One region of the Bradyrhizobium sp. USDA 4461 genome, then DNA from elsewhere that is predicted to be linked to it. Evidence: riboswitches for the same ligand, from Rfam matches in the RefSeq annotation. Region 1 holds a riboswitch; the other holds the start of a gene.

The links. A riboswitch is a leader RNA that binds a small molecule or an ion and turns the genes downstream of it on or off. The one in region 1 is predicted to bind cobalamin.
Region 2: another riboswitch for cobalamin. It lies ahead of ACVINW_RS18125 (ribonucleoside-diphosphate reductase subunit alpha); the one in region 1 lies ahead of ACVINW_RS08950 (TonB-dependent receptor).

Annotation. Positions count from the first base shown of each region.
Region 1 is NZ_JBSRXM010000001.1:1,890,926-1,895,419, reverse strand. It holds gene ACVINW_RS08960 (hypothetical protein) at 1-220, shown strand, start outside; gene ACVINW_RS08955 (hypothetical protein) at 383-556, opposite strand; gene ACVINW_RS08950 (TonB-dependent receptor) at 722-2,986, opposite strand; cobalamin riboswitch at 3,095-3,292, opposite strand; gene ACVINW_RS08945 (FecCD family ABC transporter permease) at 3,405-4,448, shown strand; gene ACVINW_RS08940 (ABC transporter ATP-binding protein) at 4,445-4,494, shown strand, end outside.
Region 2 is NZ_JBSRXM010000001.1:3,867,004-3,871,497, reverse strand. It holds gene ACVINW_RS18130 (ribonucleotide-diphosphate reductase subunit beta) at 1-863, opposite strand, end outside; gene ACVINW_RS18125 (ribonucleoside-diphosphate reductase subunit alpha) at 854-2,773, opposite strand; cobalamin riboswitch at 2,877-3,093, opposite strand; gene ACVINW_RS18120 (class I SAM-dependent methyltransferase) at 3,501-4,454, opposite strand.

The DNA.
Region 1 (4,494 bases):
GTGCGGCCGCATCGCCGCGGGCGGAGGCCTCTACCGGGCAAGCACCGAGGAATTGACGCCGGTGCGGCTCGATTGGCTCAGCGCCGTGCCGCTGGCGATGACCACCGCGCTGCTGCTGGCCTCGCCGTCGATCGCCTCATCGCTGGCGCGCGGCGGCTTCGGCGCGCATCTGCTCGATCGCGGGAGTATTGCAAAGATCGAGAGCGAGGATTTCGGTTAGCTCCATCCCACGTCGTCCCGGGCAAGCGAAGCGCGACCCGGGACCCATAACCACCAGCGGTGATTGTTACGACGTGCTGGGACAACAGCGCGCTTCAACAATTCAATCCTGTGGTTGGGTCCCGGCTTTCGCCGGACGACGACGACATATATCGCTTATCCCTCACAACGGCTCGTCATCATTGCCGTAGCGGTCGAGCTTCGGCGTGGCGATGTCGCCATCCTCGTAATACTCGTCGTCCTGCTTTGATGCAGGCGGCGGAGGCACCTTAACCTTGTCGTCGGTCTTCTCGTTGATCTTGGCGCCGCCCTTACTCGTCTTTCCGGCCTTGGCCATGCGTTTCCCCTGTACGGGTCAAATCAGCTGCGGCAATTCTACTCCAGTTTGCGAGCGCTCGTCATGTGAGCAGACGACGTGACGGGGTCACATCCCGCCACACCCTCTCTTGTTTAAGCATGATCTTTTCGGAAAACCGGTCCCCACTTTTTCCGGATCATGCTCTCAAAACGTCGCGCCGGCCTTGACCATGTAGGTGCGGCCGGGCAGCGGATAGGCCGAGAAGCGGCCTTCCGTGAACGAGCTCGCGATGGCGTAGTCGTAGTACAGCGCGTTGAACAGGTTGTTGACGCTCAGCGACCAGAACAAGCGGTCGACTTGTCCGCTCAGCTTGATATCGGCAGTGGCGTTGCCGGGGATTTTGCTTTGGGTGTTGGCCTGGTCGTTGTCCATGATGCGCGAGCTCCAGGCCCGCGCGGTGGCATCGAACACCAGATAGTTCTGCCAGATGTTCCAGGTTACGCCGAGATTGCCGGTGCTGCGCGACACCAGCGGCACGTCGTTGCCGGCCCATATGCCTTCGCGAAATACCGCGCGGGTGATCGCCATGCCGCCGCGCAGGGTGACGGTGTCGCTGATCTTCAGCGAAGCACTGGTCTCGGAGCCGTAGCGGCGGGTGGGATCGAGGTTAACATTGTAGAACAGCACCGGATTGAAATGGATCTCGTTCTCGAGATCCATCAGATAGACGCTGGTCTGGATCTGGAAGCGAGCGGTCTTGACCCGGAAGCCGCCCTCGACGTCCTGCGAGGTCTGGGTCTTGAGCTGAAAATTCTGCGGAATCGGGGCGAATGTCAGCGGATCGAAGGCCGGCCCCGATGCGACGCGCTCGTCGACATCGGGCGTGCGGAAGGCGCGCGCGGCGCGACCGAACGCCGAGAAGGTGTCGGTGAAGCGATGCTCGACACCGACATGCAAGGCGTACTGTGTCTCGTTGCTGTCGAGCGGTGCCGCCTGCGTGTCGAAAGCGAACGGCGCATTCGGATCGTAGCGATCGCGCGCCGAGACGTGGGTGTTCTGCACCCGCGCGCCGTAGGAGAAGTCGGTGGTCGGCAGCAAGCCGAACGTGTGCTGCCAATAGCCGGCCACGCTCTGCTGCTCGATGTTGTAGACGTGGGTGGGATCGACGCCCTGATAGGCGCCGCGTGCCTCACGGAAGGTCGAATCGTAATAGTCGATGCCGGTCAGGATCGTGGATGGCATGCCCAGCATGACATTCTTGACGCTGAGCCGCGGCGTCAGAGACCAGGTCTGCAGCGCGGCGTCATTGTAGGTCGAGGCGAAGCTGATGGTCGGCACGGTGCCGAAGAAGCCGCTCTGCGTCTCGCGCTGCCGCCAGCCGCCGTCGACGATCAGGTCGACGCCGTTCACCAGCGTTCTGGTGAAGCCGGTGGTGACGCTCGCGGTCTGCTGGTTCGCATAGTCGAACGGCGTCGCCGCACCGCGACGATCAGTCAGCAACTCGTTGACGCCGATCGACGGATCGACCAGCCGTCCGCCGGGCAGGCCGAGCTTCTGGTCGCTGCCGGTGACGGTGACGAAGGCGGTGAGATCCGGTGTGGTGTAGTTGACGTTGCCGACGGCGTTGCGCTGGTCGAGCGCATTGTTGACGCGGTAGCCGTCGGATTTGATGCCGCTGCCATAGAACGAGGTCGACCACGGTCCTGAATTGAGAGCCGCGGAGACCGCGGCCATCCGGGTGTTGAACGAGCCAACTCCGGCCTCGGCGCGCATCGTGGCTGGTGGACCACCGGCGCCGGCCTTGGTGATGATGTTGACCACGCCGCCGACCGCGTTGTCGCCATAGAGCACCGCGCCGCTGTTGCCGCTGACGATCTCGATCCGTTCGATCGAATCGAGCGGAATCGTGGTGAGATCGAAGCCGGCTTTGTCGACGTCGTTGAGGCGGCGGCCGTTGAGCAGGAACAGGGTGTTGTCGGTCGCGAATGCGCCGAAGCCACGCAGGTCAACCGAGGTCTTGGCGCCGTTCGGCCCGCCATAGAGCGATTGCAGCTGCACGCCCGGCACCTGCGCCAGGATTTCCGGCAGCGACTGCGACGGCGAATGCGCGATGTCGTCGGCGGTGATCACGGTCGAGGAGGAGCCGACGACCCCGGCAAACTGGCGGCCGCCGCTGCTGCCGCCGGTCCCCGTGGCCGAGCCGGCTCCAGCCGAGTTCGATCCGGCGCCGCTGCCCGCGTTGCTGCTCTGCGTGGTGCCCGGCGCCGGGCGGCGTGGGGCCGGGGTCTCGTCAGCGGGCGGTTTGGCGCGGGTAACGTTCTGGTCGCCGGATCGGCTGACTTCGATTGCGGGCAGCTGATCGGGAGCGGGCGCCTGCTGCGCCCGCGCCGTTGAAAGGACGATCGTCGGCAAGATGATCGTCGACGCGAGCAGAAGCGCGCGGCGCCGATCGGGTGGGAAGGAAAACATAGGCGAGACCTCGGTAACGTCAGTGGCACGTCACCGCGAAGCAGTCTCACCATGTGCTTGCAGCATCAGGTGAAGCTCATGCCTGTACTCCCCGACCGGCATCCTCGCGTGTGACCACGGCTGACGGCAGGTCTCCTGGCTCGCGGGTCGTTACCCTTCGTCGCCTTCCCAGGACCGAGATTCCCAGTGGCCTGTGACGAAGGATTCACCGCATACAGTTGCGGGGGCAGCCGCGGCGTTGGGGAAGTTTCCCCGTACCGCATTCCCTTTTCATCTCATGAAAGAACCGTCATGGTCATCTAGGGTTCGGCCGGGCAGCAAAGTCAATCCGGCGGAAGTCGGGCAATGGCCGCCCGGCCACGGTTTTTGTCGGGTGTCGCTTGTCTGCCACGGCGATCGCTGTAAGAGCATGGATGAGATGAGCGTGCAGGATTTTGCCTTGGCGGCCGAGATCGCGGCGCGGCGGCGGTGGAGTGCCACCGCGGCGCTATTCGCGCTCGTGGTTCTGCTGTGCGTGCTCTCGCTCGGCATCGGGCCGGTGCGGCTGTCGCCGCTCGCGGTGATCGAGGCGCTGTTCGGGGGCGGCAGCGACGTCGCGCAGGTCATTGTGCGCGAGATCCGGCTGCCGCGCACCATCCTGGCATTCGCGATCGGCGGCATTCTCGGGCTGTCGGGCGCGGCGCTGCAAGGCCTGCTGCGCAATCCGCTGGCTTCGCCGTCGCTGTTCGGCGCGCCGCAATCGGCGGCATTCGGCGCGGTGCTGGTGATCGCGCTCGGCCTCGCCGATGTGCGGTACTACGCGCTGCCGGCGGTGGCGATTATCGCCGCGTTCGGCTCGGTGTTCGCATTGCTCGCGATCGCCGGTCGCAATGCCGGGCTGCTGATCCTGATCCTCGCGGGGCTTGCGATCTCGAGCTTTGCGGGTGCCGCGACCGCGCTGGTGATGAACCTCTCCAGCAATCCGTTCGTGGTGCTGGAGATCGCGTTCTGGCTGCTCGGCTCGCTGGAGGACCGCAGCTTCGAGCATGTGGCGCTGGCGCTGCCCTTTATCGTCGCCGGCGCGGCCATCCTGCTCAGCCAGGCGAGCGCCTTTCGTGTGCTGACGCTCGGCGAGGAGGCGGCGCGGAGTCTCGGCGTCGATGTCGGGCGGCTGCGGCTCTTCGTCATCACGGGCGTCGCGCTCGGCGTCGGCGGCGCGGTCGCGGTGACCGGCACGATCGGCTTCATCGGCCTCGTCGCGCCGCATCTGATGCGCCCGGTGATCGGTCATGATCCGGCACGGCTGCTGGTACCGAGCGCGCTGACCGGCTCGGCGCTGCTGCTTGCCGCAGATATCGCGGTGCGCATCATCCCCTCGACCTCGGACATCAAGGTCGGCGTGCTGACCTCGATCATCGGCGTGCCGTTCTTTCTTTACCTCATCATGCGCGAGCGCCGCGCGCTCGGCGGAGGCGTGGCATGACGCTGCTCTCCGCCACAGCGCTCAACGCCTCGCTCGGCAGCCGCAA
Region 2 (4,494 bases), 2.0 Mb from region 1:
AGCTGGGTCAGTCGCCAGTCGGCGACGTAGCGGACGTAGGCATGGATCTGCTCGGGACTCATGCCTTCGATCTTGCCGAGGCCAAAGGCGAGGTCGACGAAGTTCTCCTCCAGCTTCACCATGGTCTTGGCGACGTCGATGATGTCGTCACGGACGGAACGCGTCACCGCGCCAGTTTCACGGTGCCATTCGTGAAACAACATGATGAGGCCCTCACAATGCAGGCTCTCGTCGCGAACTGACCAGCTTACGATCTGTCCCATACCGTTCATCTTGTTGTGGCGAGGAAAGTTGAGCAGCATCGCGAAGCTCGCGAACAACGCCATGCCTTCGGTGAAGGCGCCGAACATCGCCAAGGTCCGGGCGACATCGGCCACGGTTCCGACGCCGAACTCGTGCATATAGTCGGCCTTGGCGCGCATCTCGGCATAGCCACGGAATGCCTCGAACTCGGTTTTGGGCATGCCGAGCGTTTTGAGCAATAGCGCATAAGCATCGATGTGGACCGTCTCCATGTTGGTGAAGGCCGCCATCATCATCTGGACGGTGAGCGGCTGGAAGATCGGGATGTAGCGCTTAAGATAGTTGTCGCCGACCTCGATGTCCGATTGAGTAAAGAAACGGAAGATCTGGGTGAGCAACGCGCGTTCGCTGTCGGTGACGCGGTCCGACGCCCAGTCCTTGAGGTCTGCACCGAGCGGCACCTCCTCCCCCATCCAATGGGTCTGCTGCTGGCGCTTCCAGAACTCGTAGGCCCAGCCGTAGCGATCGACGTCGTAGCTCCCGGTCGAGTCGAGGAGGCCGACGCGCTGCTTGCCGATCAGCGTACGCGGATCGACGGACGAGAGATCGATCACTGACATGCGAGACACTCCTCATAGTCGGTGCGCTGCTGCGAGAGTCGCGGTGGCGCAGCCTCGTCGCCATCGGCGATGTTCCCGGCGAACGCGGCGCGCGAAATAGATTTTGAACGACAGTAGTAGAGGCTCTTCACCCCCCGCTTCCATGCCGTCCAGTGCAGCATGTGGAGATCCCATTTATCGACGTCAGCCGGCAGATAGAGGTTGATCGATTGGCTCTGACAGATGAACGCGGCGCGGTCGGCGGCAAGTTCGACGATCCAGCGCTGGTCGATCTCGAAGGCGGTACGAAAGACCGCTTTCTCGAGCTCCGAGAGGATGTCGAGATGGGCGACCGAACCCTCGTGGGCGAGGATCGATTGCCAGATCGCCGCAGTATTGGCGCCCTTGACGGCCAGCAGTTTGGCGAGATGCGGATTACGCACCGAGATGGCGCCGGACAAGGTCTTGTGGGTGTAGATGTTGGCCGGGATCGGTTCAACGCAAGCGCTGGTGCCGCCGCAGATAATGCTTATCGAGGCGGTCGGCGCGATCGCGATCTTATGGCTGAAGCGCGCCATCACGCCTCGTTCCAGGGCATCCGGGCACGGCCCCCGCTCGCGCGCGAGCGTCACGGATGCCGCATCAGCATCGCGACGGATTTTCCGGAACATGTTCAGATTGAACGACTTAGCCACGACGCTTTCCATCGGAATGCTCCTGGCCTGCAGGAACGAGTGGAAGCCCATGACGCCAAGGCCGACGGAACGCTCACGCAAGGCGGCGTAGCGGGCACGCTTCATGACGCCCGGCGCCACCGTGATGAAGTGGGTCAGCACGTTGTCGAGGAAGCGCATGACGTCCTCGATGAAGCCAGGCTCCTCATTCCACTGGTCCCAGGTCTCGAGGTTGAGCGACGACAGGCAGCACACCGCGGTACGCTCCTCGTCGCGATGATCGATGCCGGTCGGCAGAGTAATTTCGCTGCACAAGTTCGATGTTGAGACCTTGAGGCCGAGCTCGCGCTGGTGCTTGGGAAGCGCGCGGTTCACTGTGTCGATGAACAAGAGATAAGGCTCCCCCGTCTGCAGCCGGTTCTCCAGGATGCGTTGCCACAGCTGACGGGCGTCGATTTCACGGATAACGTCCCTGGTCTTTGGACTGCGCAGCGCGAACGCAGTGCCGGCGCCCACGGCACGCATGAACTCATCGGTGACGTTGATGCCGTGATGCAGGTTGAGACTCTTGCGGTTGAAGTCGCCGGACGCCTTCCGGATCTCGAGGAACTCCTCGATCTCGGGATGGTGGATATCGAGATAGACCGCAGCCGAGCCGCGCCGCAACGAGCCCTGGCTGATCGCCAACGTCAGGCCGTCCATGACGTGGATGAACGGGATGATGCCTGAGGTAACGCCGCCCTTCACCTGCTCGCCGATCGAGCGAACATTGCCCCAGTAGGTGCCGATGCCGCCGCCGTTAGAGGCAAGCCATACGTTCTCGTTCCAGGTGCCCACGATGCCTTCGAGCGAGTCCGACACCGAGTTAAGGAAGCAGGAAATCGGCAGGCCACGCGTCGCACCGCCGTTGGAGAGCACCGGCGTGGCTGGCATGAACCACAGCCGAGACATCGCATCATAGAGACGTTGGGCATGCGCGACATCGTCCGCGAAGGCGCAAGACACTCGCGCGAACATGTCCTGGATCATTTCGCCGGCGAGCAGATAACGGTCGCTCAGCGTCAGCTTGCCGAACGGCGTCAACAGGTCGTCGCGCGTCCGATCAAGCTTGAGATCGGTCGGCTTTAGCGATGGCGCAAGGGGCTGCGGCAGCGGAGCCAGCGATGGCGGCGGCACAAGACACAACTCAGGCACGCCGGGCTCTGGCTGCGGCTCGATGAGATGACCATGCTGATCGAAATCGTAAGACGGCGACATCGGCGACCCCGCGATGTTAGGCGGGGAACCGCGCGGACGACTTGCGAGGAAACCGGTCAAACGTCCCCGGCTGCAAGCGACCCAACGGGGCACCCCGCCCGAGGACTTTCGTTCAGTCGCGGCAGGTCTCCTGGCTCGCGGGTCATTACGGCTGTCGGCCTTCCCGGCGCTATGTCGCGCTAGTGGCCATGATGACAATCGCTCGCCGCTTACAGTTGCGGGGGCAGCCCCGGAGTAGCCGTCTTCGGCGCACCGGGTTCCCTCTTAGCTTCCGACCTACAAGATCTGGGGGACGGAAGACCGTGACTAGCTAGAAATAGGCACGACTCGCAGGGATTCGTCAACTGGGGGTCCAGATTCAAAAGGCAAAAAACCTGGCGCCCGGACGACTCTGTGGCCGCGGTCGCTTCTGCTGCAGGTGATTGGAGGTGCCGTTGGGCCGCATTCCGGTTTCCGTAGCTTGCGCAAGGTCCAAGAAATTCCTGGCTCGCGCGTCGCATTGATGGAATGTGTGAAACCACGCTTCAGCGGAGAAGGAATTCGGCAAGGCGCTCTCCGACCTGAGTCGCAGCGCTCCCGCTCGCCGGGACAAATGGCATCTGGACAAAGTCGTTATCTAGTCGCGGGCGAACAATATCGGCTCTGGCGCGCCGCCGACCAGAATCGCCTCGCGCTCGACGTCTTGATCCAGCGACGAAGAGGCTCGCGCTGCACAGTGGTCCTCCTGTCACGGCTCCAGCGCGACCTGCAAGCCCTCCTTGCTTTCAACATGAACGTAACGGGGGCCGATCGGCCGTCCCCTGCCGCTGGCGACGGTGACAACGGCTTCCAGAGGCGCGGCGCGCGCATCCGCCTCGGGGCGAGACAAGATCAGGTCGGCGTGAAACAGCCCTTCCGATTCGAGGCCGGTGGCATCCACGCCAAGGGCTGCCAAGCTGGCCAAACAACTTTCAAACTCTTCAGCGTCGCGAAAGCGACGCTGGATAAACGTCGCGCCGGCAAGACGTTCTGTCACAAGACCACGGTTTGCGAATGTCGCGGCCAGCGACTCAAATGGGAACATTCGCAGCACGAAGGAGATGATCCATGGTTGCTTCTCTGTCGCATCGAGTATCTCGCTGAACGTCTTCTCGGTAACGTAGCCGATGCATCCGGTCGACATGATAACATCCACGGAGCGGAGAATGCGCGCGCTGTCCGCCGATAGCGCCTCCTTTTCAAGGTCAGCGACAATGCCCTGCTCCAAGAGGCCAACACTCTTTGCATAGCTGATCGCCCGTGCCGACACATCGAGACCGATAAAGCGTGCCAATCCGACATCAGGCCAGGCTGCATAAAAACTGCGATCGAGACTCACCAGTGTCTCAGAACTGATTGCTCTCATCTCACGCCGGGCGTAGCGGTGACGCAAGCCCCCGAAGGTCAGCGGAAAGCGATGCACCGCTGCATTGATGCCGTACGAACAACCAACATCGAGCACGACGGGCTTGAGGCCGGTTGCCGACGCTTTCGCTGCCAGGATTTGGCGCACAACTGGCTCAGCTACGTCCGGGATCATATAATCCAGGTCGCCGAGGACCGAGAAATATGCCCTCGGATCATCCGAAGCATAAATATCGTGGAATACAGCTTTAGACCGATTGATACGCGAGAAATCTATCCGCAACGCAATGTCTCCCATCTCATCTGCAAGCAACTCGACGGCTGGTGCCTTCGCACTC